Regions from separate parts of the Streptomyces sp. NPDC101393 genome, predicted to be linked through region 3. Evidence: riboswitches for the same ligand, from Rfam matches in the RefSeq annotation. Region 3 holds a riboswitch; each other region holds the start of a gene.
What was found. A riboswitch is a leader RNA that binds a small molecule or an ion and turns the genes downstream of it on or off. The one in region 3 is predicted to bind cyclic di-AMP.
Positions count from the first base shown of each region.

Region 1: it holds a riboswitch for cyclic di-AMP, as region 3 does, so the genes downstream of both, ACIRQ7_RS04465 (NlpC/P60 family protein) here and ACIRQ7_RS10010 (C40 family peptidase) in region 3, are expected to answer to the same signal.
Region 2: it holds a riboswitch for cyclic di-AMP, as region 3 does, so the genes downstream of both, ACIRQ7_RS20355 (M23 family metallopeptidase) here and ACIRQ7_RS10010 (C40 family peptidase) in region 3, are expected to answer to the same signal.
Region 4: it holds a riboswitch for cyclic di-AMP, as region 3 does, so the genes downstream of both, ACIRQ7_RS19830 (M23 family metallopeptidase) here and ACIRQ7_RS10010 (C40 family peptidase) in region 3, are expected to answer to the same signal.

Region 1 covers NZ_JBIWNU010000001.1:1,040,234-1,047,746, reverse strand. The annotation lists gene ACIRQ7_RS04485 (alpha/beta hydrolase) at 1-770, shown strand, start outside; gene ACIRQ7_RS04480 (GNAT family N-acetyltransferase) at 765-1,610, opposite strand; gene ACIRQ7_RS04475 (NlpC/P60 family protein) at 1,670-2,794, opposite strand; gene ACIRQ7_RS04470 (hypothetical protein) at 3,146-3,499, shown strand; gene ACIRQ7_RS04465 (NlpC/P60 family protein) at 3,659-4,822, opposite strand; cyclic di-AMP (ydaO/yuaA leader) riboswitch at 4,830-5,016, opposite strand; gene pcrA (DNA helicase PcrA) at 5,313-7,513, shown strand, end outside.
Region 2 covers NZ_JBIWNU010000006.1:112,915-120,427, forward strand. The annotation lists gene ACIRQ7_RS20340 (DNA topoisomerase (ATP-hydrolyzing) subunit A) at 1-2,194, opposite strand, end outside; gene ACIRQ7_RS20345 (M16 family metallopeptidase) at 2,493-3,845, shown strand; gene ACIRQ7_RS20350 (M16 family metallopeptidase) at 3,884-5,251, shown strand; cyclic di-AMP (ydaO/yuaA leader) riboswitch at 5,504-5,660, shown strand; gene ACIRQ7_RS20355 (M23 family metallopeptidase) at 5,673-6,485, shown strand; gene ACIRQ7_RS20360 (GntR family transcriptional regulator) at 6,756-7,445, shown strand.
Region 3 covers NZ_JBIWNU010000003.1:25,191-32,703, forward strand. The annotation lists gene ACIRQ7_RS10000 (ATP-dependent Clp protease proteolytic subunit) at 1-407, shown strand, start outside; gene ACIRQ7_RS10005 (hypothetical protein) at 414-722, shown strand; cyclic di-AMP (ydaO/yuaA leader) riboswitch at 1,039-1,204, shown strand; gene ACIRQ7_RS10010 (C40 family peptidase) at 1,208-1,681, shown strand; gene ACIRQ7_RS10015 (LysE family translocator) at 1,730-2,392, opposite strand; gene ACIRQ7_RS10020 (LysR family transcriptional regulator) at 2,466-3,383, shown strand; gene ACIRQ7_RS10025 (ATP-binding protein) at 3,393-3,821, opposite strand; gene ACIRQ7_RS10030 (helix-turn-helix domain-containing protein) at 4,095-4,985, shown strand; gene ACIRQ7_RS10035 (8-amino-7-oxononanoate synthase) at 5,011-6,240, opposite strand; gene bioB (biotin synthase BioB) at 6,386-7,513, shown strand, end outside.
Region 4 covers NZ_JBIWNU010000005.1:715,772-723,284, forward strand. The annotation lists gene ACIRQ7_RS19825 (DUF2332 family protein) at 1-1,310, opposite strand, end outside; cyclic di-AMP (ydaO/yuaA leader) riboswitch at 1,697-1,830, shown strand; gene ACIRQ7_RS19830 (M23 family metallopeptidase) at 1,842-3,086, shown strand; gene ACIRQ7_RS19835 (aldo/keto reductase) at 3,369-4,382, shown strand; gene ACIRQ7_RS19840 (hypothetical protein) at 4,555-4,857, opposite strand; gene ACIRQ7_RS19845 (very short patch repair endonuclease) at 5,130-5,516, opposite strand; gene ACIRQ7_RS19850 (PrsW family intramembrane metalloprotease) at 5,586-6,938, opposite strand; gene trmB (tRNA (guanosine(46)-N7)-methyltransferase TrmB) at 7,098-7,513, opposite strand, start outside.

The DNA of each region.
Region 1 (7,513 bases), on a different contig from region 3:
AGCAGACCGACCTCAGGGGGAAGATCTCGGGCGTCAGCGGCGAGGTCTATGTGTGGCTGCCACCGCAGTACAACGATCCCGCGTACCGGAACAAGAAGTTCCCCGTCGTCGAGCTGCTGCCCGGATATCCGGGTTCGTCGAAGTCCTGGCTGGGTGCGCTGGGCGTGGGGGAGCAGCTCAGGCCGCGGATGCAGCGCGGTGAGATCGCACCGTTCATCCTGGTGGCGCCGCGGACCAACGTCCTCAGTGGCGCCGACACCGGGTGCGTCAACCTCCCGGGCAAGGTCAACGCCGACAGCTGGCTGACGGTCGACGTACGCCGGATGGTCATCGACAACTTCCGGGCCGGTGACGCGCCGGACGCGTGGGCCCTCGCGGGCTACTCGGCGGGCGCCCACTGCGCAGCGAAGCTCGCCCTGGCGCATCCGGACCGCTACCGGGCAGCGGTTGCCATGTCCGGCTACAACGACCCGGCGATCGAGCGCGACTCCCTCGCCGGCAAGGACCCCGAGCAGCGTGTCCGTTCCAACCCGATGAACATTCTGCGGTCCGCCAATGCCGCCGGGAAGCCGCCGCGTACGGCGCTGTATGTGTCGGGTGCGGAGGGTGACGGATACCAGGCGGGCATCGGGCTGCGGCAGTTGGCGCAGAATCCGACGACGGTCACCGTACGGAAGATCGCGGCCGGCGCCGGCGGCCACACCACGGCGGTGTGGAAGCAGCAGGTGCCGGAGGTCTTCCGCTGGTTGGGCCACCAGCTCAGGTCATGAGCGCGCCGGGATGACCGCTGCCGTGACCGGCGCGCGCAGCCGCCAGCCCAGGGCGCGGTAGAGTTCACGGCCGTCCGGACTGGCTACCAACACACCCTCCACGGCGCCGAGTTCGACCGCATGTGCCGCGAGTGCGGCCATCACGACCCGGCCCAGTCCGCGGCGCCGGTGCGCGGCGTCGGTCCCGATCATGTCGAAGACGGCGGAGGGGCGGTACGCGCCGCGGTGCCCCGTCGGGGAGACGAGCGCGACCCGGCCGCTCGCGGCGGGCACGGGGGTCGCCCCGGAGTCGGCCGACCCCGTCTCCTCGCAGGCCAGGACGCGGGCGTCGAGGGTGCCGTCGTCCTGGTGGGAGACGTCCAGCCGGTAGCCGGGCGGTGGTGCGAGGGGGCGCGTCGGCGGCACCGCCAAAGGGGACGTCATCAGGTACTGCGGGTCGCTGATCTCCCAGGCCGGGGTCAGCGCGGGCGCGACCGCTTCGCGTGGTGCGCAGACCTTGAGCCCGAGGCCGGGGGTGGTGATGCCGTCGACCAGCCGTCGCAGGACGGCCGGGTCGGCGGTCGGCAGGACGTAGCGCGCGAGGTGGTGCGGCCGCCCGACCTCGATCCGGAACCCGCCGGGGACCTGCCGGGGCGCGTCCGTGCCGCGGGCGCGGGCCCAGCCGTCCACCCAGGCGTGGACGACGGCGGGGAGCGCGCCGGACCGGGAACCGGTGCCGGATCCCGAACCCGTGCCGGCCCCGGCCGCGAAGTCGAAGCCGGAGCCGAAGCCCAAGCCGGAGACGGCCCCGGAGCGGGCCCCGGAGTCGGAACGCGCCCCGTCGGCGCAGGAGTTGGTCACCCGGCCGAGCCTAAAGGCGCCCGCCCGGCCGTGCCGCGCTTTAGGCCGCGCTCCGGTGGTCACGCCGGCCTGCTGGCTCCCGCGAACGGCATCTCGTCGATCGGCGCGATCCGTACGGGCGCTCCCGGGTGCGGGGCGTGGATCATCTTGCCGCCGCCGATGTAGAGGCCCACGTGGCTGATGCCGGAGTAGAAGAACACCAGGTCACCGGGGGCGAGTTCGGACCTGGCGACGCGCTGTCCCGAGTTGATCTGGGTGTAGGTGGTGCGGGGCAGCGAGATGCCGCCGGACTTCCAGGCGGCCTGGGTCAGCCCCGAGCAGTCGAACCCGGAGGGTCCCGTGGCACCCCAGATGTAGGGCTTGCCGATCGCGCCGCGGGCGAACGAGACAGCGCGGGCGGCGCGGGAGCCGGGGGCCGCTGCCGGCGCCCCTGTAAGGGAGCTGACGAGGTCGCCCTGGGGGCCGTCGCGGCCCGTTCCGCGGTCGGCGTGGCCGTCCTGGCCGGCGGCCCGCGCCATCCGCGCTCGCTGCTCGTCGGTCAGGTGGTCCAGCAGCCGCTCGGCGGAGTCCAGCTTCCGCACCACGGTGACCCGGTGCTTCTTGAGCGCGGACTCGGTGCGCACCAGCCGCTCCGTGGTCGCCTCGGCGCGTTCGCGGATCTGGCGGACGCTGCCGAGCCGGCGCGCGTACCCGGCCACGGCGGTCGCCTGATGGCTGCCCACCCGCTCCAGCACGGTGGCGCCGTCCAGATAGCGCTGCGGGTCGGCGGAGAGCAGCAGCCGTACGGTCGGGTCGACGCCGCCCGAGCGGTACTCGGTCGCGGCCATGGTGCCCAGCTCGGCCCGTGCGGCGTTCAGTTTCCGGGTGCGGCGGGCGGCCTCGTCCTGCAGCGCGCTCAGCTCCGCACGCGCGGTATCGGCCTGCTCCTTCGCGCCGTTGTACTTCTGCGTCGCCACCTCTGCCTCCTGGTACAGCGCTGCGACTTGGTGCTTGACCTGGTCGGGTGCGGGGCGGGGAGCGGCCTGGCCGGTGCCGTCGAAAGCGCCGGCCGTGGCGGCCCCGGCGAGGGCCAGGGTGGCGGCCGTACGGGCCGTGCGTGCGGTCCGGGCGCCGACGCCGGGCAGCGCGAACGGGGCGAGCGGATGCTGCGTGGTCCTGCGGTGCGACGCCACTGGGGCCGTCACTTCCTTCCCTGCGGGCCGTGCATGGCCCGGCTGGTCCGTGGTCCCGAGGGGCCCGGCGGCGGCCCCTGGCAAGGGGGCGGGCCACCGCCGGGCCCGGCACGGCGTCCGATCCGTCACCGGACGGATGCCGGCAACGGCGGGGAGTCGGCCGCCTGGAGGAGGACGCTAAACCTGGGTGTCACCAAGGAGCCTTCACTTGCCCGGCACTGGTCGCTTTCGGCCGCTTCCGTTACGTGAATGCTCGCCCGGTCACCGCCGGCGAGGCCCGGGACCGGCATGTCCTGACCGATGCGGCGATTGCGGGCGCCCTGCCTGAAGGCCCGTGCTATGCGGCGGATACGATCCAGCACTATGGACGTAGTAACCAATATCTTCGTCGGTCTGCACATCATCGGCATCGCCTCCCTGCTGGGCGGCTTCCTGACCCAGATGAAGGCCATGAGCGCCGGCGGCGCCCGCTTCGTGCCGGCCATGCTGCACGGCGCGCTGACGATGCTGGTCACCGGCATCGTTCTCGTCGGCCTCAACCAGGCCGACGACCATCCGGTCAACAACCTCAAGATCGGCATCAAGCTGGCCGTCCTGGTGGTCATCCTGGCGCTGGTCTACGTCAAGCGGGACGAGGAGAAGGTCGACAAGGCGCTCTTCGGCGCCGTCGGCCTGCTCACGGTCGCCAACATCTTCATCGCGGTCCTCTGGACCTGAGGACCCCAAAAACGGCACACCGCGCGGTCGGCGCACTCCGGACTCCGGAGGCGATGACCGCGCGGTGGCCTGTGGGGGGTGGCCGTGGGGGGTGGCCGTGTGGGGGGTGGACTCAGGGGGAGGCCGCGGGAGCGCGGCCCCCGTGGAGCGGGCGGGCCCTCAGGCCGGGCGGACGCTCCCGTATATCGGCATGTAGTAGATCGACTCCTCGCGGACGCTGGCGCCCGGTTTCGGAGCGTGGATCATCTTGCCGCCGCCTATGTACATCCCGACGTGACTGATGTCGTCGTAGAAGAAGACCAGGTCACCCGGCTGCAGATTCTTGGTGGCCACCCGCTCGCCGGTCTTCACCTGATCCCAGGTCGTCCGCGGCAGATCGACCCCGGCCGCCTTCCACGCCGCCTGCGTCAGACCCGAGCAGTCGAAGGAGTTGGGGCCGGTCGCGCCCCAGACGTACGGCTTGCCCATCTGGGCACGGGCGAAGGCGAGCGCCTTCGCGGCCTTGGAGGAGGTCTGGCCGTCGCCGGTCGAACCGCCGCCGGACCCGCCGGCCGAGCCGTCCGAGGAACCGTCGCCCGGTCCGCCGCCCTGCCGCTTCTGGTCCGCCTCGCGCTGCTTGCGCTCCTTCTCGGCCTGCTCCTGGGCCTTGCGCTTGGCCTCCGCCTCCTTCTCGCGCTCCAACTGCGCGAGGCGCGCCTTCTCCTGGGCGGTCAGCCGGGACAGCAGCTGCCGGGCCTCGGCGAGCTTGCCCTGGACCGACGCCTTGGACTCCTTCAGCGACACTTGCGAATCCTGCAGCCGCTCCAGGCTGCGGGTCGCCTCGGCGCGCTGGTGCGCCGCCGCCGACTGCTGCTCCTGATAGTCGCTGACGGCTTGCTTCTGCCGGCCGGTCAGCCGCTCCATCAGGTGGCTGCGGTCGAAGAACTGCTGCGGGTCCTTGGCGAGCATCAGCTGCGCGGTCGGGTTCATGCCGCCGGTGCGGTACTGCGCGGCGGCGTAGGTCCCCAGCTGGCGCCGGGACTCGTTCATCTTGTCGGCACGCTTCGCCGCGGCGTCGAGAAGGCCGTTGACTTTGTCGCGCTGCTCGTCGGCGTTCTCCTTGGTGGCGTTGTACTTCTCCGTTGCCACCTCGGCCTGGTGGTACAGGTCGTCGACCTTCTTCTTGACCTCTTCGATGCCGGGCTTGGGCGCCCTGGGGGCCGCATCGGCGGACTGCGAGAGCAGCGTGACCGAGGCGAGGGCAGCAGTGGTGAGCCCGGCGGCCGTACGACGGCTTCCGGGCGAGGTGAGTACGCGGGTGCGCGGCTTGCGATGCGACGCCAAGGCCGGCGACTCCTTCCGTGGACCGCCTACCGGGTTAGCTGTCGGGTTCGGGCGGGTGTCGCTGACGGAAGGCTTGCCCTACGGTCCGTACCGCCGCTGGCGACGGCTGTACGGATCGATTCACCCCGGTGGTGCTGGTGGGTCCCCGGCTCCGGCTGCCTTCGTGGCAGGAACGGACTCGGCGTGGCGGCCCGTGCTGACGCTTTCGTCCGCGGGGATGCGGGCTGCCTGAGCGTGCACGGTAGCCAACTCGTGTGGCTCCTGTGAAGGCTGATGTTCGATTTGCCCGAAACCTTTTCGTGACCTGAACGCGATGCGGGGGCACTTGCGCCAGATGTCGGATTCGGTTACGTGACGGAGAGCGGTGCGGCCGGTTCCGGACGGTGAACCCCCCTTGTCCGCTCCGGCAGACGGCGCCTCTCCACGTCCGCGACCGGTATCGGCGACTCCGGCGCGGGCTGTCAGTGGGGCGCTCTAGACTCGGTGGGCGATGAGCAGCCTCTTTGACGACAGCTTCCTGGCGGACCTCGGCCCCAAGGGTGAGGAGCCCCCGCCCCCTCCCGAGGACGAGCACGGCCCGCCCGCGGAGGAGGTGCCGGCCGACCTCTTCGGCGGCGCTTTCGACGCGCCCGCGCCCAGGGAGCCGTACTACCGCGACGGCGCCCCCCGCCCGGCCGTCGATCCCGCGGCGCTCCTCGACGGGCTCAACGACGAACAGAAGGCCGCCGTGGTGCACACCGGCGGCCCGCTGCTCATCGTCGCCGGCGCCGGTTCCGGAAAGACCCGGGTGCTGACCCACCGCATCGCGCATCTGCTCGGCTCGCGCCATGTCCACCCCGGCCAGATCCTCGCGATCACCTTCACGAACAAGGCCGCGGGCGAGATGAAGGAGCGCGTCGAGGAGCTGGTCGGACCGCGCGCCAACGCCATGTGGGTCTCGACCTTCCACAGCGCCTGTGTCCGCATCCTGCGCCGCGAGTCGAAGAAGCTCGGCTTCACCTCGTCGTTCTCGATCTACGACGCCGCCGACTCCAAGCGGCTGATGGCGCTCGTCTGCCGGGACCTGGACCTCGATCCCAAGCGCTTCCCGCCCAAGTCCTTCAGCGCGAAGATCTCCAACCTCAAGAACGAGCTCATCGACGAGGAGGACTTCGCCGGCACCGCGGCCGACGGCTTCGAGAAGACCCTGGCCCAGGCGTACGCGATGTACCAGTCGCGGCTGCGCGAGGCCAATGCCCTGGACTTCGACGACATCATCATGACGACGGTCCATCTCCTCCAGGCCTTCCCGGATGTCGCCGAGCACTACCGCCGCCGCTTCCGGCACGTCCTCGTCGACGAATACCAGGACACCAACCACGCGCAGTACACCCTCGTACGCGAGCTGGTCGGCCCCCATGAGTCCGCCGCCGAGCTGTGCGTCGTCGGCGACGCCGACCAGTCGATCTACGCCTTCCGCGGCGCCACGATCCGCAACATCCTCCAGTTCGAGGAGGACTACCCGGACGCGACGACGATCCTCCTGGAGCAGAACTACCGCTCCTCGCAGACGATCCTCTCCGCCGCCAACGCCGTCATCGAGCGCAACGAGAACCGCCGCCCCAAGAACCTCTGGACGGACGCCGGCGCCGGCCCCAAGATCACCGGCTATGTCGCCGACACCGAGCACGACGAGGCCCAGTTCGTCGCCGACGAGATCGACCGGCTGACCGACGCCGGCGACGCCAGGGCCGGCGACGTCGCCGTCTTCTACCGCACCAACGCCCAGTCCCGCGTCTTCGAAGAGATCCTGATCCGGGTCGGGCTGCCCTACAAGGTCGTCGGCGGCGTGCGCTTCTACGAGCGCAAGGAGGTCCGCGACGTCCTCGCCTACCTGCGGGTCCTCTCCAACCCGGAGGACACCGTCCCGCTGCGCCGGATTCTGAACGTCCCCAAGCGCGGCATCGGCGACCGCGCCGAGGCGATGATCGACGCCCTGTCCCTGCGCGAGAAGATCACCTTCCCGCAGGCGCTGCGCCGGGTCGACGAGGCGTACGGCATGGCCGCGCGCTCCGCCAACGCCGTCAAGCGGTTCAACGTCCTGATGGAGGAGCTCCGCACCATCGTCGAATCCGGCGCGGGCCCCGCGACCGTCCTGGAGGCGGTCCTGGAGCGCACCGGCTATCTCGCCGAGCTGCAGGCCTCCACCGACCCGCAGGACGAGACCCGCATCGAGAACCTCCAGGAACTCGCCGCCGTGGCCCTGGAGTTCGAGCAGGACCGCGGCGAGGAGAGTCCCGGCACCCTCTCCGACTTCCTCGAACAGGTCGCCCTCGTCGCCGACTCCGACCAGATCCCGGACGAGGAGGAGGACGGCAGCGGCGTCGTCACCCTGATGACGCTGCACACCGCCAAGGGCCTCGAATTCCCCGTCGTCTTCCTGACGGGCCTGGAGGACGGCGTCTTCCCGCACATGCGCTCGCTGGGACAGACCAAGGAGCTGGAGGAGGAGCGCCGCCTCGCGTACGTCGGCATCACCCGCGCCCGCGAACGCCTCTACCTCACCCGCTCGACGATGCGCAGCGCCTGGGGCCAGCCCTCGTACAACCCGCCCTCCCGCTTCCTGGAAGAGATTCCGGCCGACTACGTCGAGTGGAAGCGCACGGGCCCCGCGACGCCGTCCGCCTCGATGGGCGGCCTCTCGGGCGGCGG
Region 2 (7,513 bases), on a different contig from region 3:
CCAGCGTGCCGTGCGACCCGGCGACGGTGAACACCATGGCATCGGCGGCCGGATCAACGGCGGCGAAGGAGATCACCTTCGCGCCCTCGCCCAGCTTGATGCCGGTCATGCCGCCCGCGGGACGGCCCTGAGGGCGCACCTGCGACGCCTGATAGCGCAGCAACTGCGCCTCGTCGGTGATGAAGACCAGGTCCTCTTCGCCGGTGCGCAGCTCGGCGGCGCCCACGATGCGGTCGCCGTCGCGGAGGGTGATGACCTCCAACTCGTCCTTGTGGGCGGGGTAGTCGGGCACCACGCGCTTGACGACGCCCTGTTCGGTGCCGAGCGCCAGGCCGGGTGAGGACTCGTCCAGTGTCATCAGGCAGATCAGCCGCTCGCCGTCCTGGAGGGTCAGGAACTCGGAGAGTGCGGCGCCGCCGGAGAGGTTGGGCGCGGCGGCGGTGTCCGGGAGCTGGGGCAGGTCGATCACCGAGATCCGCAGCAGCCGGCCCAGGGACGTCACCGCGCCGATCTCGCCGCGGGTCGTCGCCGGCACCGCCGAGACGATCGCATCGTGCTTGACGCGCTTGGCCTCGGTGTCGAACGACACCTCGCCGGAGGCCGTACGTGCCAGCAGGCCGGTGGAGGACAGCAGCACCCGGCAGGGGTCGTCGGAGACCTCCAGCGGCACCGCGGCCACTGTGGCGCCCGCCGACTCCAGCAGTACCGTGCGGCGGTCGGTGCCGTACTTCTTCGCGACCGATGCCAGCTCGCCGGAGACGAGTTTGCGCAGCTCGCTGTCGGAGTCAAGGATCCGGGTGAGGTCCTCGATCTCGGACTGCAGGCGGTCGCGCTCCGACTCCAGCTCGATCCGGTCGAACTTGGTCAACCGGCGCAGCGGGGTGTCGAGGATGTACTGCGTCTGGATGTCGCTCAGCGAGAAGCGCTCGATCAGGGCCTGCTTGGCCGCCGCGCTGTTCTCGCTGGAGCGGATCAGCCGGATGACCTCGTCGATGTCGATCAGGGCGGTCAGCAGCCCCTCCACCAGGTGGAGGCGGTCCCGCCGCTTGGTGCGGCGGAACTCGCTGCGTCGGCGCACCACGTTGAAGCGGTGGTCGACATAGACCTCGAGGAGTTCCTTGAGGCCCAGGGTCAGCGGCTGGCCGTCCACCAGGGCGACGTTGTTGATGCCGAAGGACTCCTCCATCGGCGTGAGCTTGTAGAGCTGCTCCAGTACGGCCTCGGGGTTGAAGCCGTTCTTGACCTCGATCACCAGCCGCAGGCCGTGCTCGCGGTCGGTGAGGTCCTTGACGTCCGCGATGCCCTGCAGCCGCTTCGACCCGACCAGGTCCTTGATCTTGGAGATGACCTTCTCGGGGCCGACGGTGAAGGGGAGTTCGGTGACGATGAGGCCCTTGCGGCGGGCGGTGACGTCCTCGACGGCGACCGTGGCGCGGATCTTGAACGTGCCGCGGCCCTTCTCGTACGCGTCCCGCACGCCGCCGAGGCCGACGATCCGGCCGCCCGTCGGCAGATCGGGGCCCGGCACGAAGCGCATCAGGGTGTCGAGGTCGGCGTTCGGGTGCTTGATCAGGTGGCGGGCGGCGGCGATGACCTCGCCGAGGTTGTGCGGCGGCATGTTCGTCGCCATGCCGACCGCGATGCCGGACGCGCCGTTGACCAGGAGGTTCGGATACGCCGCGGGGAGCGTGACCGGCTCCTGCTCCTGGCCGTCGTAGTTCGGTGCGAAGTCGACGGTGTCCTCGTCGATCGACTCCGTCATCAGGGAGGTCGCCGACGCCATCCGGCATTCGGTGTACCGCATCGCGGCGGGCGGGTCGTCGTTGCCCAGCGAGCCGAAGTTGCCGTGACCGTCCACCAGGGGCAGCCGCATCGAGAAGGGCTGCGCCATGCGCACGAGGGCGTCGTAGATGGACGCGTCGCCGTGGGGGTGGAGCTTGCCCATCACCTCGCCGACGACCCGGGCGCACTTGACGTAACCCCGCTCGGGCCGCAGGCCCATCTCGTTCATCTGGTAGAGGATGCGGCGGTGCACGGGCTTGAGACCGTCGCGGGCGTCCGGCAGGGCGCGTGAGTAGATGACCGAATACGCGTACTCGAGGAAGGAACCCTGCATCTCGTCGACGACGTCGATGTCGAGGATCCTCTCCTCGAAGTCGTCCGGCGGCGGGGTCTTCGTGCTGCGGCGGGCCATCGCGGCTGCGGCTCCTTCTGCTGCGTCTACTGCCGATGTGGGTCAGCCGGCTGTGGGGAGAACCAGCTGTGGGACCGATCAACTGGTGGATCGACCCGTGAGTCTGCCTGAGTCTGACGCGGACCATTGTGTCCCGCCCCACTGACAACGCCGACCGCGACTCCCCCTTCGGCCCCCGGAGGTGCCGAACCGCGGCGCCCGTACGGGGCTGCTCGGACGGGAACTTCGCCAGATGCCGACGCGCTTGCATACAGTGACAGAACTTCCTCGCAAGCGGATCGAAGGGACGTACATGCCCATGGGTCACACGGCCACAGAACAAGCCGGCTCCGGCGGCCTGACAGCGACCGAGCACCGGCTGGCCAACGGCCTGCGCGTGGTGCTGTCCGAAGACCACCTGACCCCGGTCGCGGCGGTCTGCCTCTGGTACGACGTCGGCTCCCGACACGAGGTCAAGGGCCGTACAGGCCTGGCTCACCTCTTCGAGCACCTGATGTTCCAGGGGTCCGCCCAGGTGAAGGGCAACGGCCACTTCGAGCTCGTCCAGGGCGCCGGCGGTTCGCTGAACGGCACCACGAGCTTCGAGCGCACCAACTACTTCGAGACCATGCCCGCCCATGAGCTGGAGCTCGCGCTCTGGCTGGAGGCGGACCGCATGGGTTCGCTGCTCAGCGCGCTCGATGACGAGTCCATGGAGAACCAGCGCGACGTCGTCAAGAACGAACGCCGCCAGCGCTACGACAACGTCCCCTACGGCACGGCCTTCGAGAAGCTGACGGCCATGGCCTACCCGGAGGGCCACCCGTACCACCACACCCCCATCGGGTCGATGGCGGATCTGGACGCGGCATCCCTGGAGGACGCGCGGGCGTTCTTCCGTACGTACTACGCGCCCAACAACGCCGTTCTGTCGATCGTCGGCGACATCGACAGCGCGCAGACGCTGGCCTGGGTGGAGAAGTACTTCGGCTCGATCCCCTCGCACGACGGCAAGCAGCCGCCGCGCGACGGCACGCTGCCCGAGGTCCTCGGCGCCGAGCTGCGTGAGGTCATCGAGGAGGAGGTCCCCTCCCGTGCCCTGATGGCCGCCTACCGTCTGCCGCACGACGGCACCCGTGAGGCGGACGCCGCCGACCTGGCGTTGACCGTCCTGGGCGGCGGCGAGTCCTCGCGTCTCTACAACCGTCTGGTGCGCCGCGACCGCAGCGCCGTCGCGGCCGGGTTCGGGATGCTGCGGCTGGCGGGCGCGCCGTCGCTCGGCTGGCTGGACGTCAAGACGTCCGGCGGCGTGGAGGTCCCGGGCATCGAGAGCGCGGTCGACGAGGAGCTGGCCCGCTTCGCCGCCGAGGGTCCGACCCCGGAGGAGATGGAGCGCGCGCAGGCCCAGTTGGAGCGCGAATGGCTGGACCGCCTGGCGACGGTCAGCGGCCGGGCCGACGAACTGTGCCGCTTCGCGGTCCTGTTCGGCGACCCTCAGCTCGCGCTGAGCGCCGTACACCGCGTCCTGGAGATCACCCCGCAGGAGGTGCAGGCGGTCGCCAAGGCCCGGCTGCGCCCCGACAACCGCGCGGTGCTCGTCTACGAGCCCACCGAACCGGCCGACGCGGCTGCCGGGACCACTGACCACAACGCAGAGGAGGCGGCCCAGTGAGCGACCTCACCGCCGGCGCGGAATCCCCCGTGAGCACCATGGACTTCCACCCCCAGCCCCGGGGCGGCGCGCCCAAGCCGTGGGCCTTCCCGGCCCCCGAGCGCGGCCAACTCGCCAACGGGCTCACCCTCCTGACCAGCCACCGCCCCGGCCAGCAGGTCGTCGCCGTCGAGATCAACCTCGTCGCGCCCCTGGAGGCCGAGCCGGAGGGTCTGGACGGCGTCGCCACGATCATGGCGCGGGCGCTGTCCGAGGGCACCGACAAGCACGACGCGGAGGAGTACGCCGCCGAGCTGGAGCGCTGCGGCGCCACCCTCGACGCACACGCCGACCACCCCGGGCTGCGGGTCTCCCTCGAGGTGCCGGCATCCCGCCTCGGCCGCGCGCTCGGCCTGCTCGCCGACGCGCTGCGTGCCCCTGCCTTCCCCGAGAGCGAGGTCGAGCGGCTGGTTCGCAACCGTCTCGACGAGATCCCGCACGAGCTCGCCAACCCGGCGCGGCGTGCGGCGATGGCGCTCTCGAAGGAGCTGTTCCCGGCCACGTCCCGGATGTCGCGGCCCCGTCAGGGCACCGAGAAGACCGTCGAGCGCATCGACGCCGCGGCCGTCCGCGCCTTCTACGACGCCCATGTGCGGCCCGCGACGGCCACCGCCGTGATCGTCGGCGACTTCACCGGCGTCGACCGGGACGGGGCGCTCGCCGACACCCTCGGCGCGTGGACCGGCTCCACCGCCGAGCCGCTGAAGCCGTCGCCGATCACCGCCGACGACACCGGCCGGGTGGTGATCGTGGACCGCCCCGGCGCCGTCCAGACGCAGCTGCTCCTGGGCCGCATCGGGGCCGACCGCCACGACCGTGTCTGGCCCGCGCAGGTGCTCGGCACGTACTGCCTGGGCGGCACCCTCACCTCCCGTCTGGACCGGGTGCTGCGCGAGGAGAAGGGCTACACCTACGGGGTGCGCGCCTTCGGCCAGGTGCTGCGCTCCTCCGACGACGGCACGGGCGCCGCGATGCTCGCCATCAGCGGCTCGGTGGACACCGCCTCCACCGGGCCGGCGCTGGAGGACCTGTGGAAGGTGCTGCGCACCCTGGCGGCGGAGGGCCTCACGGACGCCGAGCGGGATGTGGCCGTGCAGAACCTCGTCGGGGTCGCGCCGCTGAAGTACGAGACCGCCGCGGCCGTGGCCGGCACGCTCGCCGACCAGGTGGAGCAGCACCTCCCGGACGACTTCCAGGCGCAGTTGTACGCCCGGCTGGTGGACACCGGCACGGTCGAGGCGACCGCCGCCGCGGTCAACGCCTTCCCGGGGGACCGGCTGGTGACGATCCTGGTGGGCGACGCGGCGCAGATCGCCGAGCCGGTCAAGGCGCTGGGCATCGGCGAGGTGACGGTCGTCAGCGGCTGACCCCTGGGGCGGGCGCCGGCGGCCGGAGAGACGGTCCGGCAGGCGCTGGTGACCCCTGGTCATATCGGGTTATTCGGGATCCCGTGGCGTATGGACGCCACGGGATCCCCTTTATGTCCGGAATGCAGCGGCTGGTTGCGTGGTGCTCCTGTGGCGTACGGCACAAAGAGACGGTTCTGTTTGCCGATTGAAAGATGTCCCGATTAGCGTCAGTCCGGCTGTTCGTCAGACGTACGCCGCAACCGTGGCACCGGACAGTCATCGCCGAGTCCCCGTACGGCGCGAGCCAGGGGAGCCGGGGACCCACATGTCCCCTGGGGTGAATCGGACCCCTCTTCGGAGGAGCCCGTAGGAGACCTTCCTGCTCCGAACCCGTCAGCTAACCCGGTAGGCGAGAAGGAAGGAAAGGACAAGCCAGCACATGGCGTTCACCCGTGCCACCGGGAAGCACCGCCGTGCGAGCCGCACCGCTCGTACGACCCGCAACATCGCCGGCATAGCCACCCTCGCGGCCTCCGGCGTCGTCGCCTCCGTGGCCTCGCCGGCGCTGGCCGCCACGGACGAGGCACCCACCTACGACACCGGCCTGACGCAGGCCGTCGTGGTGGGCGACGAGCTCGCCGACCGGATCGCCGCGCAGGCCGACGCGCAGCAGGCGGACGCCGAGGCCGCCGCCGCGCAGGCGAAGGCCGAGGCCGAGGCCCGCAAGGTCGCCGAGATGGCCAAGCAGCGCGCCGAGGAGGCCAAGAAGAAGGCCGAGGCGAAGGCCAAGAAGGAGCGCGAGGCCAAGGAGCGCGCGGCCCGCGAGGAGGAGCGCAAGCGCCTCAACACCTTCGTGGCGCCCGTCGCCGGCTCCTACGTCTCCACCGGCTACCAGGCCTCCAGCGGACTGTGGTCCTCCGGTAGCCACACCGGCATCGACTTCCACGCCGCCTCCGGCACCACCGTGCACGCCGTCGGCGCCGGCACCGTCGTCGAGGCCGGCGACGGGGGCGCGTACGGCAACAACGTCGTGATCAAGATGAAGGACGGTACGTACACCCAGTACGGCCACCTGTCGTCGTTCTCCGTCTCGGTCGGGCAGAGCGTCACCCCGGGGCAGCAGATCGCGCTCTCCGGCGCCACCGGCAACGTCACCGGACCGCACCTCCACTTCGAGGCCCGCACCGGCCCTGACTACGGCTCGGACATCGACCCGATCGCGTACCTGCGCGCACACGGCGTCAACGTCTGACGGTCCCGCACCGCACGCACCGCACGCACCGCACGTCCCCCCGAAGCCCCGAAGCCCCGGCCCCGGCCGGGGCTTCGTCGTCGGCGGGGCTTCATCGGGGGCAGGCCGGGTCGGCCGCGCGGCAGCGGCAGGTGTGTGGGCGCACGCCCTTGGCCAAAAGATATCCATGAATAACCGGAGCCCGTCAAAAATCCGTCCCGGTCGAATAGAATCACGGAAATAGTCGCCGGTCGGCGGCCATTTCCCGGGATTGCGGCGGAGGCACGGACGATGCGAGGCCATATTTCCGCGCATGCGGTGTGCACGGCGATTCGCGAGGACATTGTCTCCGGCGCGCTCGTGCCGGGGAGCCGGCTGATCGAGGACATCCTGGCCGCGCGTTACGGCGTCTCCCGGGTGCCGGTCCGTGAGGCGCTGCGCACCCTGCAGTCCGAGGGTTTCGTCACCACCCGCCATCACGCGGGTGCCTGCGTCGCCGAGCCCACCGAGCAGGAGGCCGCCGACCTCCTGGAGATCCGCGCCCTGCTGGAGCCGCTGGGCGCCGCCCGCGCGGCCGTCCGGCGCAGCACGGCGCACCTCAAGGTGCTGCGCGGTCTGGTGCGCCTGGGGCGCGAGCGATCCGGCCACGGCCACCCTGCGGATCTGCGCCAACTGGACGGCTGGTTCCACGAAACGCTCGCCCAGGCGGCCGGCAGCCCCAGTCTGACGGCGCAGCTGACCCAGCTGCGGCGCAAGATCGAGTGGATGTACACGGTGGAGCCGTCGGCGCGGGTGGCCGAGTCGTGGGACGAGCACGGTGCGCTGCTGGACGCGGTGGCGCGGGGTGACGCCGGGCGGGCGCGCTCCCTGATGGCGGCGCACATCGAGAGCGCCCTTCCGGCCCACAGGTTGCGGCGTCCCGTCGCGGCCGGGGTGAGGGAGGCGAAACGACCCGTCAACACGGCGCGCGCCCGCCATTAACAATCGCCCCGTATACAAAGAGATACGGAATGGGCGGAGGGCATGTGAGGGGCGAGCTATAGGCTGTT
Region 3 (7,513 bases):
GCTCGTTCACCGCGATGACCGCCATCTACGACACGATGCGCTTCGTCTCCTGCGACATCGAGACCGTCTGCCTGGGCCAGGCCGCCTCCGCCGCGGCGGTCCTGCTGGCCGCCGGCGCCCCCGGAAAGCGGCTGGCCCTGCCGGGCGCCCGGGTCCTCATCCATCAGCCCTCGTTCGGCGAACCGGTGCAGGGCCAGGCCACCGATCTGCAGATCAAGGCGGACGAACTGCTGCGCACCCGCGCCCTGCTGGAAGAGATGCTGGCGCGGCACACCGGGCAGTCCCGCGAACGGATCGCGGCCGACATCGAGCGCGACACGATCTTCGACGCCCCGGCCGCCAAGGAATACGGCCTGATCGACGCGCTCACCCGTACCCGCAAGCAGCCGTCGCCCGGCGCGCGGTGAGCCCGGATGCTACCCCCCGAACTGCCGCCGCTGCCCGCGCTGACGCGGGCCGAGGGAGATCTCATCGACCGCTATCTGGAGGTGATCGACCTGCTCGGCCGCATCAACCCGGCCCGTTGCGACGGCACCTACAGCAGCCTGCGGGCCGCCCAGGCCCTGGTCGGCAGAGCCACCGCGCTGCGTGATGCGCTGACCGTGATGCACGACCGCGGCGAGAGTGAACTGCATGCGGCGACACTGACCCGCGCGCTGCGGGTCTTGGGCGGTGAACGCCGCACCCGCCTGCTGACGGTCCCGGCGCCGCCCGACATCTGAGGCGACACAGTCCCGTCCGGCCCGCACGTACGGCGTAGCGTCCGTGCCTGCCATATGGGGGCGGCGAATTGCGTTGGGCGCACGCACTTCGTGCGGCACTTCATGTTTCGCCGCTGGTCCCGGGGCCGGAAGCCCCCTTCGAACTACCCCAAAAGGGACGTTTGTAACCAATCAGCCCAAATGTGGCGAATCTCACATAGGGCATTTTCAACTCGGATTTCGGGTGCGCGGTGCGTAACGATCCCTCCGACGACAAGACCCCGCCACAGCGACGGGGCGGTCCGGACGGGCGCCTTATCCTGCCGCCGTCCCGGATGTCCGGTCGACGCTGATGGATCGGCAGGAGCGGAGGACCCGAGCACGACGGGGCCACGGCCGCCACGGCCGACGGGCTCCTTGGGGTGAAGCCGTACGCAAGGCCGGGCATCTTCGCCTGCCCGAACCCGACAGGTCATCCTTCGCAGGCGGCTGACGAAGGGTCGCGCATGACCATGCGCATGTATGTGCCGAATCTGCTGGCACGAGCCGGCATCGTTTCCGCCCTCACCCTGGCCACCGTCGCGGGCACCACACTCGCCCCAGGAGGGACCACGGGCGCCGACGCGGCAGCCGTATCGGCCAAGGCGCTGCGGATCGCCGCCTCCAAAGAGGGCTCCCCCTACCAGTACGGCGCCATAGGACCACGCCGCTTCGACTGTTCGGGGCTGATGCTGTATTCGTTCCGGCGGGCGGGCAAGGCCCTGCCCCGTACGGCGACCGGTCAGTACCGTCGCACCCGGCACGTGCCGGCCGGCTCCCGCAGAACCGGTGACCTGGTCTTCTTCCATGCGGGCAAGGGCATTTACCACGTCGGCATCTACGCGGGCAGCAGCCAGGTCTGGCATGCGCCGAAGCCGGGCACCGTGGTGCGGCTGGAGAAGATCTGGAGCCGCTCGGTGTCGTACGGACGGGTCGGCTGACCGTACGGGCGGCGGGGCGTGCGGTGCTGACGGCGCGGGCGCCGGTCATCAGGCCAGCGCCAACTCCACCAGGAGGACGCCGCCCAGCACGGTCAGCAGCGCGCCCGTCGTGGCCTCCAGTGCGCGGGCGACCGTGGGGCGACGCAGCAGGCTGCCCAGCCGGTCGACGAGGAGGGCGACGGCGGGGAACCACACCAGGGCCATGGCGACGACCATCGTTGCCAGCAGCAAGGTGCGGGGCAGCGCGGGCCGGTCCGCGGGAACGAACTGCGGGAGCAGGCTGAGGAAGAGCACCGGCGCCTTGGGGTTGAGCGCATTGGCCAAAAAGCCCTGGCGCAGGCTCGCCGCGGTGCCGAGGCGGTGCGCCGGCACCGCGGCGTCCCCGCCGTCCTGCCCGGCGGACTCGGCGTCCCCGCTTGCCGCCGGGCGGCGGGCCGCCGCGATCAGCGCGCGCGACCCCAGGTACAACAGGTAGCCTCCGCCGAGGAGTTGGACCGCACCGAAGAGCGCGGGTACGGCGACGAGGACGGCCGCGAGCCCGGCCACCGCGAGCGCCGTGTGCACCAGCAGTCCGCCCGCGACGCCGACCGCGGCGGCCACCCCCGCCCGGCGCGAGTCGAGGGCGTTGCGCACCACGACCGCGAAGTCCGCGCCCGGCATGGCGACCATGCCCGCGGCGACTCCGGAAAAGGCGATCAGCTGTCCGTCCATGCAGCCAGCTTCGCCGGTCGGAGCCTTTAATGGGTATTGGCAATCTTCTTGGTCTGCCTGAAGAGGTTCTTATATGTACGACCCCACGCGGCTCGCTGCTCTGGTGGCGGTGGCGGAGGCCGGGTCGATCACCCGCGCCGCCGCCCGGCTGGGCTACACCGCGCCCGCGCTCTCGCAGCAGCTCGCCAAGCTGGAGCGGGAGGCCGGGGCGGCACTGCTGGTGCGCCACCACCGGGGCGCGCGGCTGACCGCGGCCGGGGAGCTGCTGCTCGTACGGGCCCGGCGGGTGCTGGACGAGCTGGATCTCGCCCGGCACGAGCTGTCCCGGCTGACGGGGCTGTCCGGTGGCCGGCTGCGGGTGGGCACGTTCATGACCGCCGGGACGCATCTGCTGCCGCCCGCGCTCAGCTCGTTCCGGCGGGCGCACCCCGATGTGGAGCTGAGCGTCACGGAGTACGTACCGCCGCTGGGGACGGCTGCGGTGGCGCTCGGCGAGGTGGATCTGGCGCTGACGCATGCGTATGTGCCGGGCGAGGTGTCGTCCGTCCCGGACGGGGTGCGGCTGGAGCCGCTGCTGACCGAGGAGCTGGTGCTCGTGACGGCCCCCGGGCACGCCCTCTCGGCGGGGAGCGGGCGGCTGCCGCTGGCCGCACTCGACGGGCAGCCGCTGGTCAGCATGGCGCCGGCCAACCCCAACCGGCGCGAGGTGGAGGAGGCGCTGGCGGCGGCCGGGGCGAGCGTGGCGGTGCGCTGTGAATCGCCGAGCTACGCGGTGGTGTGTGCGCTGGTGAGTGCGGGGCTCGGGGTGGCGGTGGTGCCGGAGATGATGGCCACCGGCTCGGTGACCCCGCTGGGGATCCGCCACCTGGACCGGGCCGAGCTGCACCGTACGATCTCGATCGCCTACCGCCCCGGCGGCGGCACCCCGGCGGCCGACACCCTGCGGGCCCTGCTGCACGGGGCGTTCACCCGGCACTCCCCCGCGCAGTGACGCGCGCGCTCAGGGCAGCACGAGGGTCCACGGCATCGCGATCCACACGGTCTTCCCGCCGGACGCGGTGGGCACGACCGTGAGCCGCCCGCCGGATTCCGCGGCGAGGAAGCGGATGATGACCATGCCCCGGCCGTTGTCCTGCTGAACCGCGGCCGGCAGCCGTTGGGGCCAGCGCGGACAGCTGTCGGTGACGCCGATGCGCAGCTGCTCATCGCGCTCCAGCCGCATGTCGACGGTGAACGTCGGTGACTGCCCGAAGGTGTGCTGGACGGCGTTGGTCGCGAGTTCGGAGACGATCAGGCGGACGGCGTCGGCGGTCCCGGTGTCGGCCGGCAGGCCCCATTCGCCGAGCACTCGCAGTACATGTCTTCGCGCGACGATGACCGAGGCCGGGTCGCTCGGCAGTGTGAGTGAGGATTCCTGGTGGTCTGCCATCGCGACGCCGTCCCTTTCCCGCCGAGGTCCGATTCCGGCGCATCCGCCGGGAAATCGAGATGCCGGTCGGGACACCGTTTCGGCCTCGGAATACTGCTTTGCGCCAGAGTGCCACCCAAGCTGCCGGTGTGGTGGTCGATCCACCAAGATATATATAAATCTGTCGCTCGAAGCGGTGAACTCTGCTACGCGAGAACGTATTTGAGCGCACGGATCCGAAACCAGGACCGACGCCGGAACCCACGCGCGAGGCTTCCCTCGCCAGGAGGCTGTATGCACAACGGAATCGCGGTGCGCCGCCGCAAATTGGGCGCGGAGTTACGGCGCCTGCGGTCCCTCACCGGGCTCACCAGCGGTGAGGCGGCCCGGCTGATGGGCTGGCACCAGTCGAAGGTCAGCCGCATCGAAACCGGCCGCAGCGGGCTGCGCCCCTCCGACGCGGAGCGATTACTCGACGCGTACGGCGTGACCGACGACGCGCTGCGCACGCTCCTCACGGCGCTGTGCGGGCGCGGCGCACGCGGCGCCCGCACAGCGGCCCGCCGGGAGTGGTGGCACGCCTACGGCGAGCTGCTGCCGCCCGCCTACCGCGATTTCCTCAGTCTGGAGGCGGAGGCCGCACACGCCCGTACCCTGGAGACGATGGTGGTTCCCGGGCTGCTGCAGACCCCCGACTACGCCCGTGCGGCCACCGCCGCCGCGCTGACCGGGCTGCCGCAGGAAAAGATCGACGCCCTGGTGGAGGTGCGGATCGCGCGCCAGTCGGTGCTGCGGGGCTCCCGTCCGCTGGAGGTGTCGGCGGTGCTGGACGAGGCGGTGCTGCGGCGGCCGGTGGGCGGTCCCGAGGTGATGGCCGCCCAGGTGCGGCATCTTCTGGAGATGTCCCGGCTGCCGCATATCCGTTTACAGATCATGCCGTTTTCCGCGGGTCCCCATATCGGCATCACCGGGCCTTTCGTCATCCTCTCCTTTCCGCTCACCCCGGACCTGGATGTGGTCGTTCTCGACCATTTGGTGAGCAGTCTCCATCTCGCACGGAAAGAAGAACTCAGGGCGTACGGCGACGCTTTCGCCACTCTGCGCGCGGACGCCCTCCCGTACGCGGAATCGCGTGAGGTCCTGGCCCGGTTCGCGGGCCTCCAGCGGGACGACGGCAGCGGATGAGAGCGCCCGGCCGGCGCACCGCCCTTCAGCGGCGGTCGGGCGCCGTGGCCACGATCGTGCCGACGGCCTCGTCGATCTGCGCGTCCGTCAGGTCCGCGCGGGCGGTGAGCCGCAGCCGGGAGATCCCGTCGGGCACGGACGGCGGACGGAAGCAGCCCACCTGGAGGGAGGCCTCGCGGCAGTCGGCGGCCCAGCGCACCGCCTGCTCCGGGGACGGAGCGCGTACGGAGACCACCGCGGCGTCCGGCCGGACCGCCGTCAGGCCCGCCGCCGTCAGCCTGCCGTGCAGCGCCCTGGCCACCTCCCCGGCCCGCGCCGCGCGCTGCGGTTCGCGGCGCAGCAGCCGGAGCGCCGCGAGCGCGCCACCGACGGCCGCCGGCGCGAGTCCGGTGTCGAAGATGAACGACCGGGCGGTGTTGACCAGATGCTCGATGACCCGGGCCGGGCCCAGCACGGCGCCGCCCTGGGAGCCGAGCGACTTGGAGAGCGTCACGGTGGCCACCACATCGCCGTCGCCGGCGAGCCGGGCGGCCGACAGTGCGCCGCGTCCGCCCTCGCCCAGCACCCCCAGCCCGTGCGCGTCGTCGACGACGAGCCCGGCGCCGTACGCCCGGCAGGCCTCGGCGAGGGCGGGCAGCGGCGCGGCATCCCCGTCGACCGAGAACACCGAGTCGGTGACCGCCAGTGCCCGCCCGTCGTGCCCGGCCAGCGCCGTGCGTACGGCTTCCGGACCGGCGTGCGGGACCACCGCGGTGCGGGCCCGGGAGAGGCGGCAGCCGTCGATCAGGGAGGCGTGGTTGCCGGCGTCGGAGACGATGAGGGTGCCGTCTGAGGTGAGGGCCGTGACGGCCGCGAGGTTCGCGGCATAACCAGAGGAAAGCACCAGAGCCGCCTCGAAGCCGCAGAATTCGGCGAGTTCATGCTCCAGCCGGGCGTGCAGCTCGGTGCTCCCGGTCACCAGCCGGGACCCGGTCGCGCCGGCGCCCCAGCGGTGTGCGGCCTGTGCCGCGCCCCGCGTGACCTCGGGATGGCGGGCCAGCCCCAGGTAGTCGTTGCTCGCCAGATCCAGCAGCGGGGACTCCGCGGGACGGGGCCGCAGGGTGCGGACGAGACCGGCGCGCCGGCGCTCGGCGCCCGCCGCGTCGATCCAGTCGAAGGCCGCACCGCGCACATCCCGCGGGGCCCCCTGGCCCGGCAGCGCGGGCGGTGCCGGCAGGGCGTCGTGGACCTGCGGCGGGGCGGAGTCCTGCAGCATCGGCATCCTTCTCGATTGTTGGCTGTCGATAGACGTTAGCGGTCGTTCCGCCAGGCCACGGTGTGGCGATACACACACCCCGATCCGTCGTCGTTGTGGGAATCCTCCTTGGCCGGGGGCGGTGGCGTAAGCAAGGATCAACGCCATGGACCTGCTGAACACACTGGTGGACAAGGGGCTGCGACGTGAGTTGCCGACCCGCGAAGAGGCGCTCGCCGTGCTGGCGACGTCCGACGACGAACTGCTCGATGTGGTGGCCGCGGCCGGGAAGGTACGCCGCCAGTGGTTCGGGCGGCGGGTCAAGCTCAACTATCTCGTCAACCTGAAGTCGGGCCTGTGCCCCGAGGACTGCTCGTACTGCTCCCAGCGGCTGGGCTCCAAGGCCGAGATCCTCAAGTACACCTGGATCAAGCCCGATGACGCCTCCAAGGCGGCCGCCGCGGGCGTGGCCGGCGGCGCCAAGCGCGTCTGCCTGGTCGCCAGTGGCCGCGGCCCCACGGACAAGGACGTCGACCGCGTCTCGCAGACCATCTCCGCCATCAAGGAGCAGAACGAGGGCATCGAGGTGTGCGCCTGCCTCGGTCTGCTCAGCGACGGCCAGGCCGGACGGCTGCGCGAGGCGGGCGCCGACGCGTACAACCACAACCTCAACACCTCGGAAGCCACCTACGGCGACATCTGCACCACCCATGACTTCGCCGACCGCGTCTCCACCGTCCAGCAGGCCCAGGCGGCAGGCATGTCGGCGTGTTCCGGGCTGATCGCCGGCATGGGCGAGACGGACGAGGACCTCGTCGACGTGGTCTTCGCGCTGCGCGACCTGGACCCCGACTCCGTCCCGGTCAACTTCCTCATCCCCATGGAGGGCACCCCGCTCGCGGGCGAGTGGAACCTCAACCCGCAGCGGGCGCTGCGCATCCTGGCGATGGTCCGGTTCGTCTGCCCGGACTCCGAGGTACGGCTGGCCGGCGGCCGCGAGGTGCACCTGCGCAGCCTGCAGCCTCTCGCCCTGCACCTGGTCAACTCCATCTTCCTCGGCGACTATCTGACCAGTGAGGGCCAGGCGGGCAAGGACGACCTCGCGATGATCGAGGACGCCGGCTTCGAGGTCGAGGGCGCCGAAACCACGACGCTCCCTCAGCACCGCAGGGCGGCGGACGCGGCCGCAGATGACGCGGACGCGGGGCAGCCGGCCGGTGCGGCCGAAACGCTCGCCGCCACCGTCCCCGCCCCCACCGAGGAAGCCCGCCGGAACCTCGTCTCGGTACGCCGC
Region 4 (7,513 bases), on a different contig from region 3:
TGAGCGGTCCGGTCCTCGCTCCGGTCCGCCGCGCCTGCGCTCTTCTCCTCCTGGAGCCAGTACAGGGTCTGGCCGTATTGGCCGTATTGGCCGTATTGGCCGTATTCGCCGTGCGGGCTGTCTCCGCCTTCCTGGCCGAACCGGCCGTCCCGGCCGTACGCGTCGGCTCGGCCGGCTTCGCTGTACCGGCCCGTGAGCGCGACCGGGTGCTCGTCCAGGGCGAGGGTCAGCAGGTGGCTGTCCTCCGGCCGCAGGGACCGGTGCGCCGGCGCGGTGATCCACGGCAGCACGGTGTGGTGCTCGTGGGAGATCCAGTGCCCGGGGCTGGGCCGCGCGGCGAGCAGGGACCGTACGACGCGGGCGAACTCCTCGCGGCGGGCGGGCGGAAGGGAGCCCAGCGCGGTGGTGTGGAAGACGACGAGCGTCGCCTCGGGCGGCGCCTCGGCGGCGAGCGCGGGCAGCTCGTCGACCGGGTCGCCGCGCCGGATGCGGGGGCGGGGGAACGGCCGTACCGCTTCGACGGCCGCCGCGAGCCGGGCCGCGCGCTCGCCGTCGCCCGGCCAGACGAGGGCCTGCAGCCAGCGGAGATCGTCGGCGTCGGCGACCGGGTCGAGCGGGTCGGGGCCGATACCCGCGCGCCAGACGACCTCGGGGGCGGCGAAGGGTCTCCCCGCCTCCTCGACGGCCGCCTCGGCAGCCGTCCCGAGCGCCGTTGCCCCAGCCGTCCCGGCAGGCGCCCGGACCGCTCCTGCCGGCTCCCCGTTCGTACGGCAGGCGAACGTCACCGGGCTCTGCGGGGCACCGCTGATCACCCCGTCGTCGTACCCGGCCGAAGAGCGATCGTGGTGGCGGTAGCGGTAACGGTCGGGGTGCAGGCACAGCCCCGCCGAGGTGCCGATCTCCAGCAGCGCGAGCGGCTGCGGCAGCCGGGCGAGCAGCGGCAGCAGGGTGGCGCAGCGGGCCGGTTCGTCGGTACGGGCGGAGCGCCGCATGATCACCGCGCGGACCTCGTCCCAGTGCCGGATCGTCCACTCGCGCCAGCGTCCGTACGCGGCCTCGCCGTGCGGCCCCTGCTCGGCGTGCGGGCCGTCGAGATAGCGGACGGCGGCCAGGAGGAGGTCCGGCTGCTGCTTGTCACCAACGGGCAGCGCCCCGGACAGCAGGTCGCAGTACTCGGCGTCCTGGCTGATGCGTGCGGTCAGCTCCTCGTGGGCGGGAGAGCGCCCGCGCGCCTGCCACCAGGAGAACTCCGCGTACCGATCCGCCACTGCCTGCGCGTTGGTGACCACGTTGACGACGTTGACGACCATGATCCGACGTTACTGCTCTCACTCTCCGTAATTGATGGGCACCCCTCCGCATAACGACTCATGCACAATCGCCGCGGGGCCGTTTGGCGAGCCGCGGCCAACTCGCCCGGTTTGGCGTGCCAGTGGGCGCATAAGTCCACGCCAAAGCTTGTGCGCAATACCTGTTGTTTCGCGGGAACGCTTGGAATTCGGATGCCATCTCTATTACTGTCCGATAACGCAGCGCGGTCGTCCCAGCCGTCGCAAGTGGCGGCACCGCGCGGCCAACGCCGAATCCCGCATGCGCACTTCCCGCACCACAGGTCACTCTCCACGTCATTCGTCACGCCACCCGTCTGCGTCACGCCACTCGTGCACGTCAGACAGCTCATGGATGTCTGCACCTTCTGGGAACTGCGCCAAGGGAACCGGGGAACCACCACCTTGGGGTGAATCGGACGCCTCTCGCCGGAGGCGCCCGTAGGAGACCTTCCTGCTCCGAACCCGTCAGCTAACCCGGTAGGCGTGAAGGAAGGAAAGGAGTGCGCCCCCGTGGCGTCCAACAGGCCTGCCCCCGAGGCTCCGTCCGGCTACGACCTCGATGACCGAGGCCCCTTCAACGCCTCCTTCCACGGCGCCGCACCCGGCCTCGGCCTCCATGACGACGATGTCGCCACGGGCAATGGCAATGACGAGGGTGCTGACGGCGGGTCGCTGGGGGAGTGGAATCCCACCGAGGAGTCCCTCCGCCCCGTCCGCGGCAAGCACAAGGTGATCAAGCAGCGCGGCGGACTCGCCCGCAGCGGCACGGTCCTGGGCGTCGGCGTCATCGCGGCGGTCGGCGCCGGCGGAATGGCGACGGCCGAGGACCGCCCGCCGGCCCCGATCTCGATGCCGGACCTCGGCGGAATGGCCGACGACCTGGCCGACAAGATGCCGGACGCCGCGTCCCTCCCCGGAATCGGCACCCTCATATCCGACTCCGACTCGGAGGCCGACTCCGACGCCGGCCCGGATTCGGGTACGGACGCCGAGCCCGGCTCCGGCACCGCTGCCGCCGCAGGCCCCGACTCCGCCACCGCTGCGTCACCTGCCGCCGCCGGCCCGCTCTCCCGGGCCGGCCTCAGCCAGGACGAGGCCGCAGGGGGCAAGGACGCCGGCGAGGCGCTGCGCCACCGCATCCTGCAGCAGGCCGACGCGCAGCAGGGCGCCGCCGAACAAGAAGCGCGCGAGGCCGCGGAAGCGGCCGCCATCAAGCAGGCCGAGCAGGACGCGGCCGCGAATCATCAGCAGGCCGAGCAGGACGCGGCCCGCAAGAAGGCGGCCGAGGTGGAAGCCAAGCGCAAGGCCGAGGAAGCAGCCCGCGAGAAGGCGGAGGCCGAGCGCCTCGCCGAATTGGCGAAGAGCTTCCTCGCGCCCGTCTCCTCGTACACCCTCACCGCGAGTTTCGGCCAGGCCGGCGACCGCTGGTCGGCGGACCACACGGGGCAGGACTTCGCCGCACCCACCGGCACCCCCGTCAAGGCGGTGCACTCCGGCACCATCACACAGGCGGGCTGGGCCGGCTCGTACGGCTACCGCGTCGTCCTCACCCTGGACGACGGCACCGAACTCTGGTTCTGCCACCTGTCCTCCATGGTGAAGACCTCCGGCAAGGTCAACACCGGCGACGTCATCGCCCGCGTCGGCGCCACCGGCAACGTCACCGGCCCGCATCTCCACCTGGAGGTCCGCCCGGCGTCCGGCGACCCGATCGACCCGATGCCGTGGCTGCGCGACCACGGGGTCAACGTCTGACGGACTCGGAGGCGATGTCTGACGGTCCCGGGGACGATGTCTGACACCGACGGGTGTCAGCGTCTGACGGCCTCGGGGTCGATGCCTGGCACCGATGGGGCAGCGTCTGACGCCCGCGGGTCAACGTCTGACACCGACGGGTCAGCGCCTGACGCCCGGGGGCCGAGGTCTGACACTCACGGGTCAACGTCTGATGCCGACTGGCCCGGGACGACCGCTGTCATGTGCGGTGTTGGGGGCGGCGGGGGAATATCTCCCTCCGCCCCGACGCTGCAACCACGCATGACCGCCACACACTCCACCGGCCCGGCCACGCCTTCCGGAAGCTCCGGCATCCCCGGAAGCGCAAGCCCCTCCGGCACCGCCCGCAAGCCGCTCGGCTCGCTCTCCGTCTCGCCGCTGTCCCTCGGCGGCAACGTCTTCGGCTGGACGGCCGACGAGGCGGAGTCCTTCGCCGTACTCGACGCGTATGTGGCCGGCGGCGGCAACTTCATCGACACCGCCGACGTCTACTCCGCCTGGGTGCCGGGCAACAAGGGCGGCGAATCCGAGACCGTCATCGGCAACTGGCTGGCCGCGCGCGGCAATCGCGACGACATCGTCATCGCCACCAAGGTCGGCGCCCACCCGGACTTCAAGGGCCTCTCCGCCGCCACGATCAAGGCCGGCGTCGACGCGTCGCTCGCGCGCCTGCGCACCGACCACATCGACCTCTACTACACCCACTACGACGACGAGTCGGTCGAGGTCCCGGAGTTCCTCACCGCCCTCGACGACCTCGTCCGGGCCGGCAAGGTCCGCGAGATCGCGGCCTCCAACATCTCCGCCGCGCGCCTGAGCGAGTCCCTGGACTTCTCCCGCCGCGAGGGCCTGGCCCGCTATGTCGCCCTCCAGCCGCACTACAACCTGGTCTCCCGCGACACCTACGAAGGCGAACTCGCCGACGTGGCTGCCCGCAACGGTGTGGCCGCGGTCCCGTACTACGCCCTCGCCTCCGGCTTCCTGACCGGCAAGTACCGCCCGGGAACGGCCGTCGACAGCGCCCGCTCGTCGAAGGCCGGCGAGTACTTGGCCACCGACCGCGGCCCGCGGGTCCTCGCGGCCCTCGACGAGGTGGCGCAGGCCCACGCCGCCGAACTCGCCACCGTCGCCCTCGCCTGGCTCGCGGCCCGCCCCACGGTCATCGCCCCGATCGCCAGCGCCCGCACGGCCGCCCAGCTCCCGTCCCTCCTCGCCGTCGCGGACCTCACCCTCACCGAGGCCGAACTCACGCTGCTGAACGAGGCATCCGCGTAGCAACCTGCCGCCCACTCTGCACGTACGGGCACGCGACGCCGGCGGGCACGCCACGATGGTGGGCACGCCGGGGGGCGCGCCAGACCTGCGGGCACGCCACACCTGCGGACCCGCCACACGTGCGGGCACCAACCGGGGGTCGGGTCCACGCGGCCCGGCCCCCGACCCGCCCCTACGGCCGGCGGTCGACCGCCACCCAGGAGGCGAGCGCCACCCCACCGGCCACCGCGCACACCGAGGGCCACGCCCCGATCTTCTTCGCCAACGGATGCGACCCGGCGAACGCCGCCACGTAGGCCCCACTGAGCGCGGCCGCCGCAGCCCCACCGGCCTTCCGCTGCCACCCCCGCGCCGCCACGGCCCCGGCCGCCGCAAGCGCCACCCCACCCAACGGCCGCTTCTTCGTCCAACGGGCGACGCCGTAACCGGCCACCAGCCCGCCTGCCGCCACCACACCTGCCGGTACGCCGACCATCTCGGAAACCTCCACATCGCGGACAAAGACCGTCACCGAGCCTACGCGCGGGCCCCATCGGCGGATCGGCGCGGCCGTCCGGGGAGAGCGAGACGCGATCGGCGACGTGTGGGGTGGGGGAGGGCGCACTGAAGACATCCGCGGACGCGCTCTTCACGGGATGGGCCGCGAAGAACAAGGCCACCCTGCCGCACAGGCCCGATCAGGACCCTGCCGCGCGAGCCCGATCAGGACAGCGGGAGCCCGATGCCCGAAAGCCGCACCCCGGGTGTTCAGCGACGGCGCCGCTGTACGGCGGCGACCTCGTCCGTCACCCGCCCGGCGACCGTCGCCGGGTCCTCGTGTTCCCAGAAGCGCAGAACCGTCCAGCCTTCCTCCACGAGATGCTCGGTCGTCTCACGGTCACGGGCGATATTGCCGTCGAGCTTCTTGCGCCACCAGTCGGCGTTGGCCTTGGGACGGGTGGCGTGTTCGGGGCAGCCGTGCCAGAAGCAACCGTCGAGGAAGATCGCGATCTTGCGTCCGGGGAAGGCGATGTCGATGGTGCGGCGGGGGTAGCCGGGCACGCGGCGTTGCAGTCGATACCGGAGACCGGACGCGTACAGCAGACGTCGTACGGCCATCTCGGGTCCGGTGTCCCGACGGGCCTGGAGGCTCATGCGAGCGGAGACGCCGGGGGACGAGGGCGTGGCGGGCACAGGGCCATTGTGCCGGCGGGCCAGGAGCGCTCAGTGGTTCCGGTCGCCCGGAGGAGATGCCGGGGACGTCGGCTGTGGTGGGACCGCTGCCCCGAACCTGCTCGCCCACGCCCCCTCCAGCGCCGCCCGTCCCCACTCCCGGTGGTGCCACAGGGCCAGCAGCAGTTGCTGTTCCCGGGTGGTGAAGTCCGGTCCGGGGCCGGTCAGGTGGGCGCGGCGGCGGTGGAAGGAGAGGGCGGTGGCGAGGGCGGTGTATTCGGTGACGGCGCGGGCGGCGGTGGGACCGTGGCTCTGGTGGGCCAGGTCGCGGGCCAGGGCGCGGGTTCTGAGGGAGGAGAGGGCGGTGGGTTCGGTGGGGGTGAGCCAGCCGGCGGTGATGTACGGGGCGAGGTAGCCGCGCAGGGACTGGAGTTCCTGGTGGCGGGTCCAGATGGCCAGCCCGGTGACCGTGAGGAAGACGGGGACCATGAGGAGGCCGTAGACGGTGAGGAAGCCGTCGTCGCCGAGGGACGAGGCGGCGTTCCAGATGGCGTGCAGGAGTACGGCGGTGAGCAGGCCCAGGAGGACGAGGGCGATCCGGGCTGCGTGGCGGCGGGGGTAGCGGGTGGCGGCGGCGCCGCACGCGATGCCGGTGAGGATCGTGAAGAGGGGGTGGGCGAAGGGGGAAATGATGATGCGGAGGAAGAAGGTGCCGGCGGTGAGGGAGTCGAGGCCGAAGTGGCCCAGGGACCGGTCCTGCCCGAAGGCGTTGCCCAGATAGAGGATGTTCTCGGTGAAGGCGAAGCCGGTGGCGGCGATGCCGGCGATGACGATGCCGTCCGTGATGCCGTCGAAGTCCCGTCGGCGGAAGCGGTAGAGGAGCAGGACGGCGGCGGCCTTGACCGATTCCTCCACCACGGGGGCGACGACGGTCGCGCCCCAGGTCTCGGCGTCGGACGGCGACACGGAGGCGAGGTTGGCGGCCAGCCAGTCGGTGGCGAGGCCGTTGGCCAGTATCGCGACGAGGGTGGCGGCGCAGGCGCCCCAGGCGAAGGCGAACGCGAGGTTGCGCCAGGGCTCGGGTTCTATTCGGTCGAGCCAGCAGAAGGCCGCGATGAGCAGCGGGACGGGGAAGACGGCGAGGCCTAGGCCGACCAGGAAGCCCTCGGTGCCGGTTTCGCGGCGCACGATCCCGATGATGATGACGCCGGAGAGGGCGAGCAGGGAGATCACGGCGATCGCCCGGACCGTAGTGCTGTGCCAGGGCGCCGGGCGGTGCCGGCGGACGCAGCTACCGCCGCCCACGCCGCCGACCCGGGTGTGCAGCGCGGGATCGGGCGCGTACGCGGGGAGGGGCGGGGGTGACGGGGACGGGGAGGGGGACGGGCGGTCGGACGGATACACCCATCGACCCTAACGAGGCGCGCGGTCGGCGAGGAACGGGTCGATGAACGAGGCGAGGAACGAGGAGATGAACGAGGAGATCCCTCGGCGTGACGCGATCTCCTGGGCCCGCCCGCCCGTGCGCGCGCTGGGGCGAGTGTCCGCCCGTGCGCGCGGTCGTTACGTGGCGCGGCGGCGGAAGAGGAGGTCGTGGACGACGTGCCCCTTGTCCAGGCCCTGGCCCTCGAACCTGGTCAGCGGGCGGAAGTCCGGCCGGGGCGCGTACCCGTCGTGCAGATTCTCCAGCGTCGGCTCCGCGGAGAGCACCTCCAGCATCTGCTCGGCGTACGGCTCCCAGTCGGTCGCGCAGTGCACGAGGGCGCCGGGCGCGAGCCGGGTCGTCACCAGGGTGAGGAACTCCGGCTGGATCAGGCGGCGCTTGTGGTGGCGCTTCTTCGGCCAGGGGTCGGGGAAATAGACGCGCAGCCCGGCGAGCGAGGCGGGCGCGAGCATCTCGCGCAGCAGGATGATCGCGTCGCCGTTGGCCACCCGAATGTTGGACAGGCCGTTCCGCTCCGCGAGACCGAGGAGGTTGC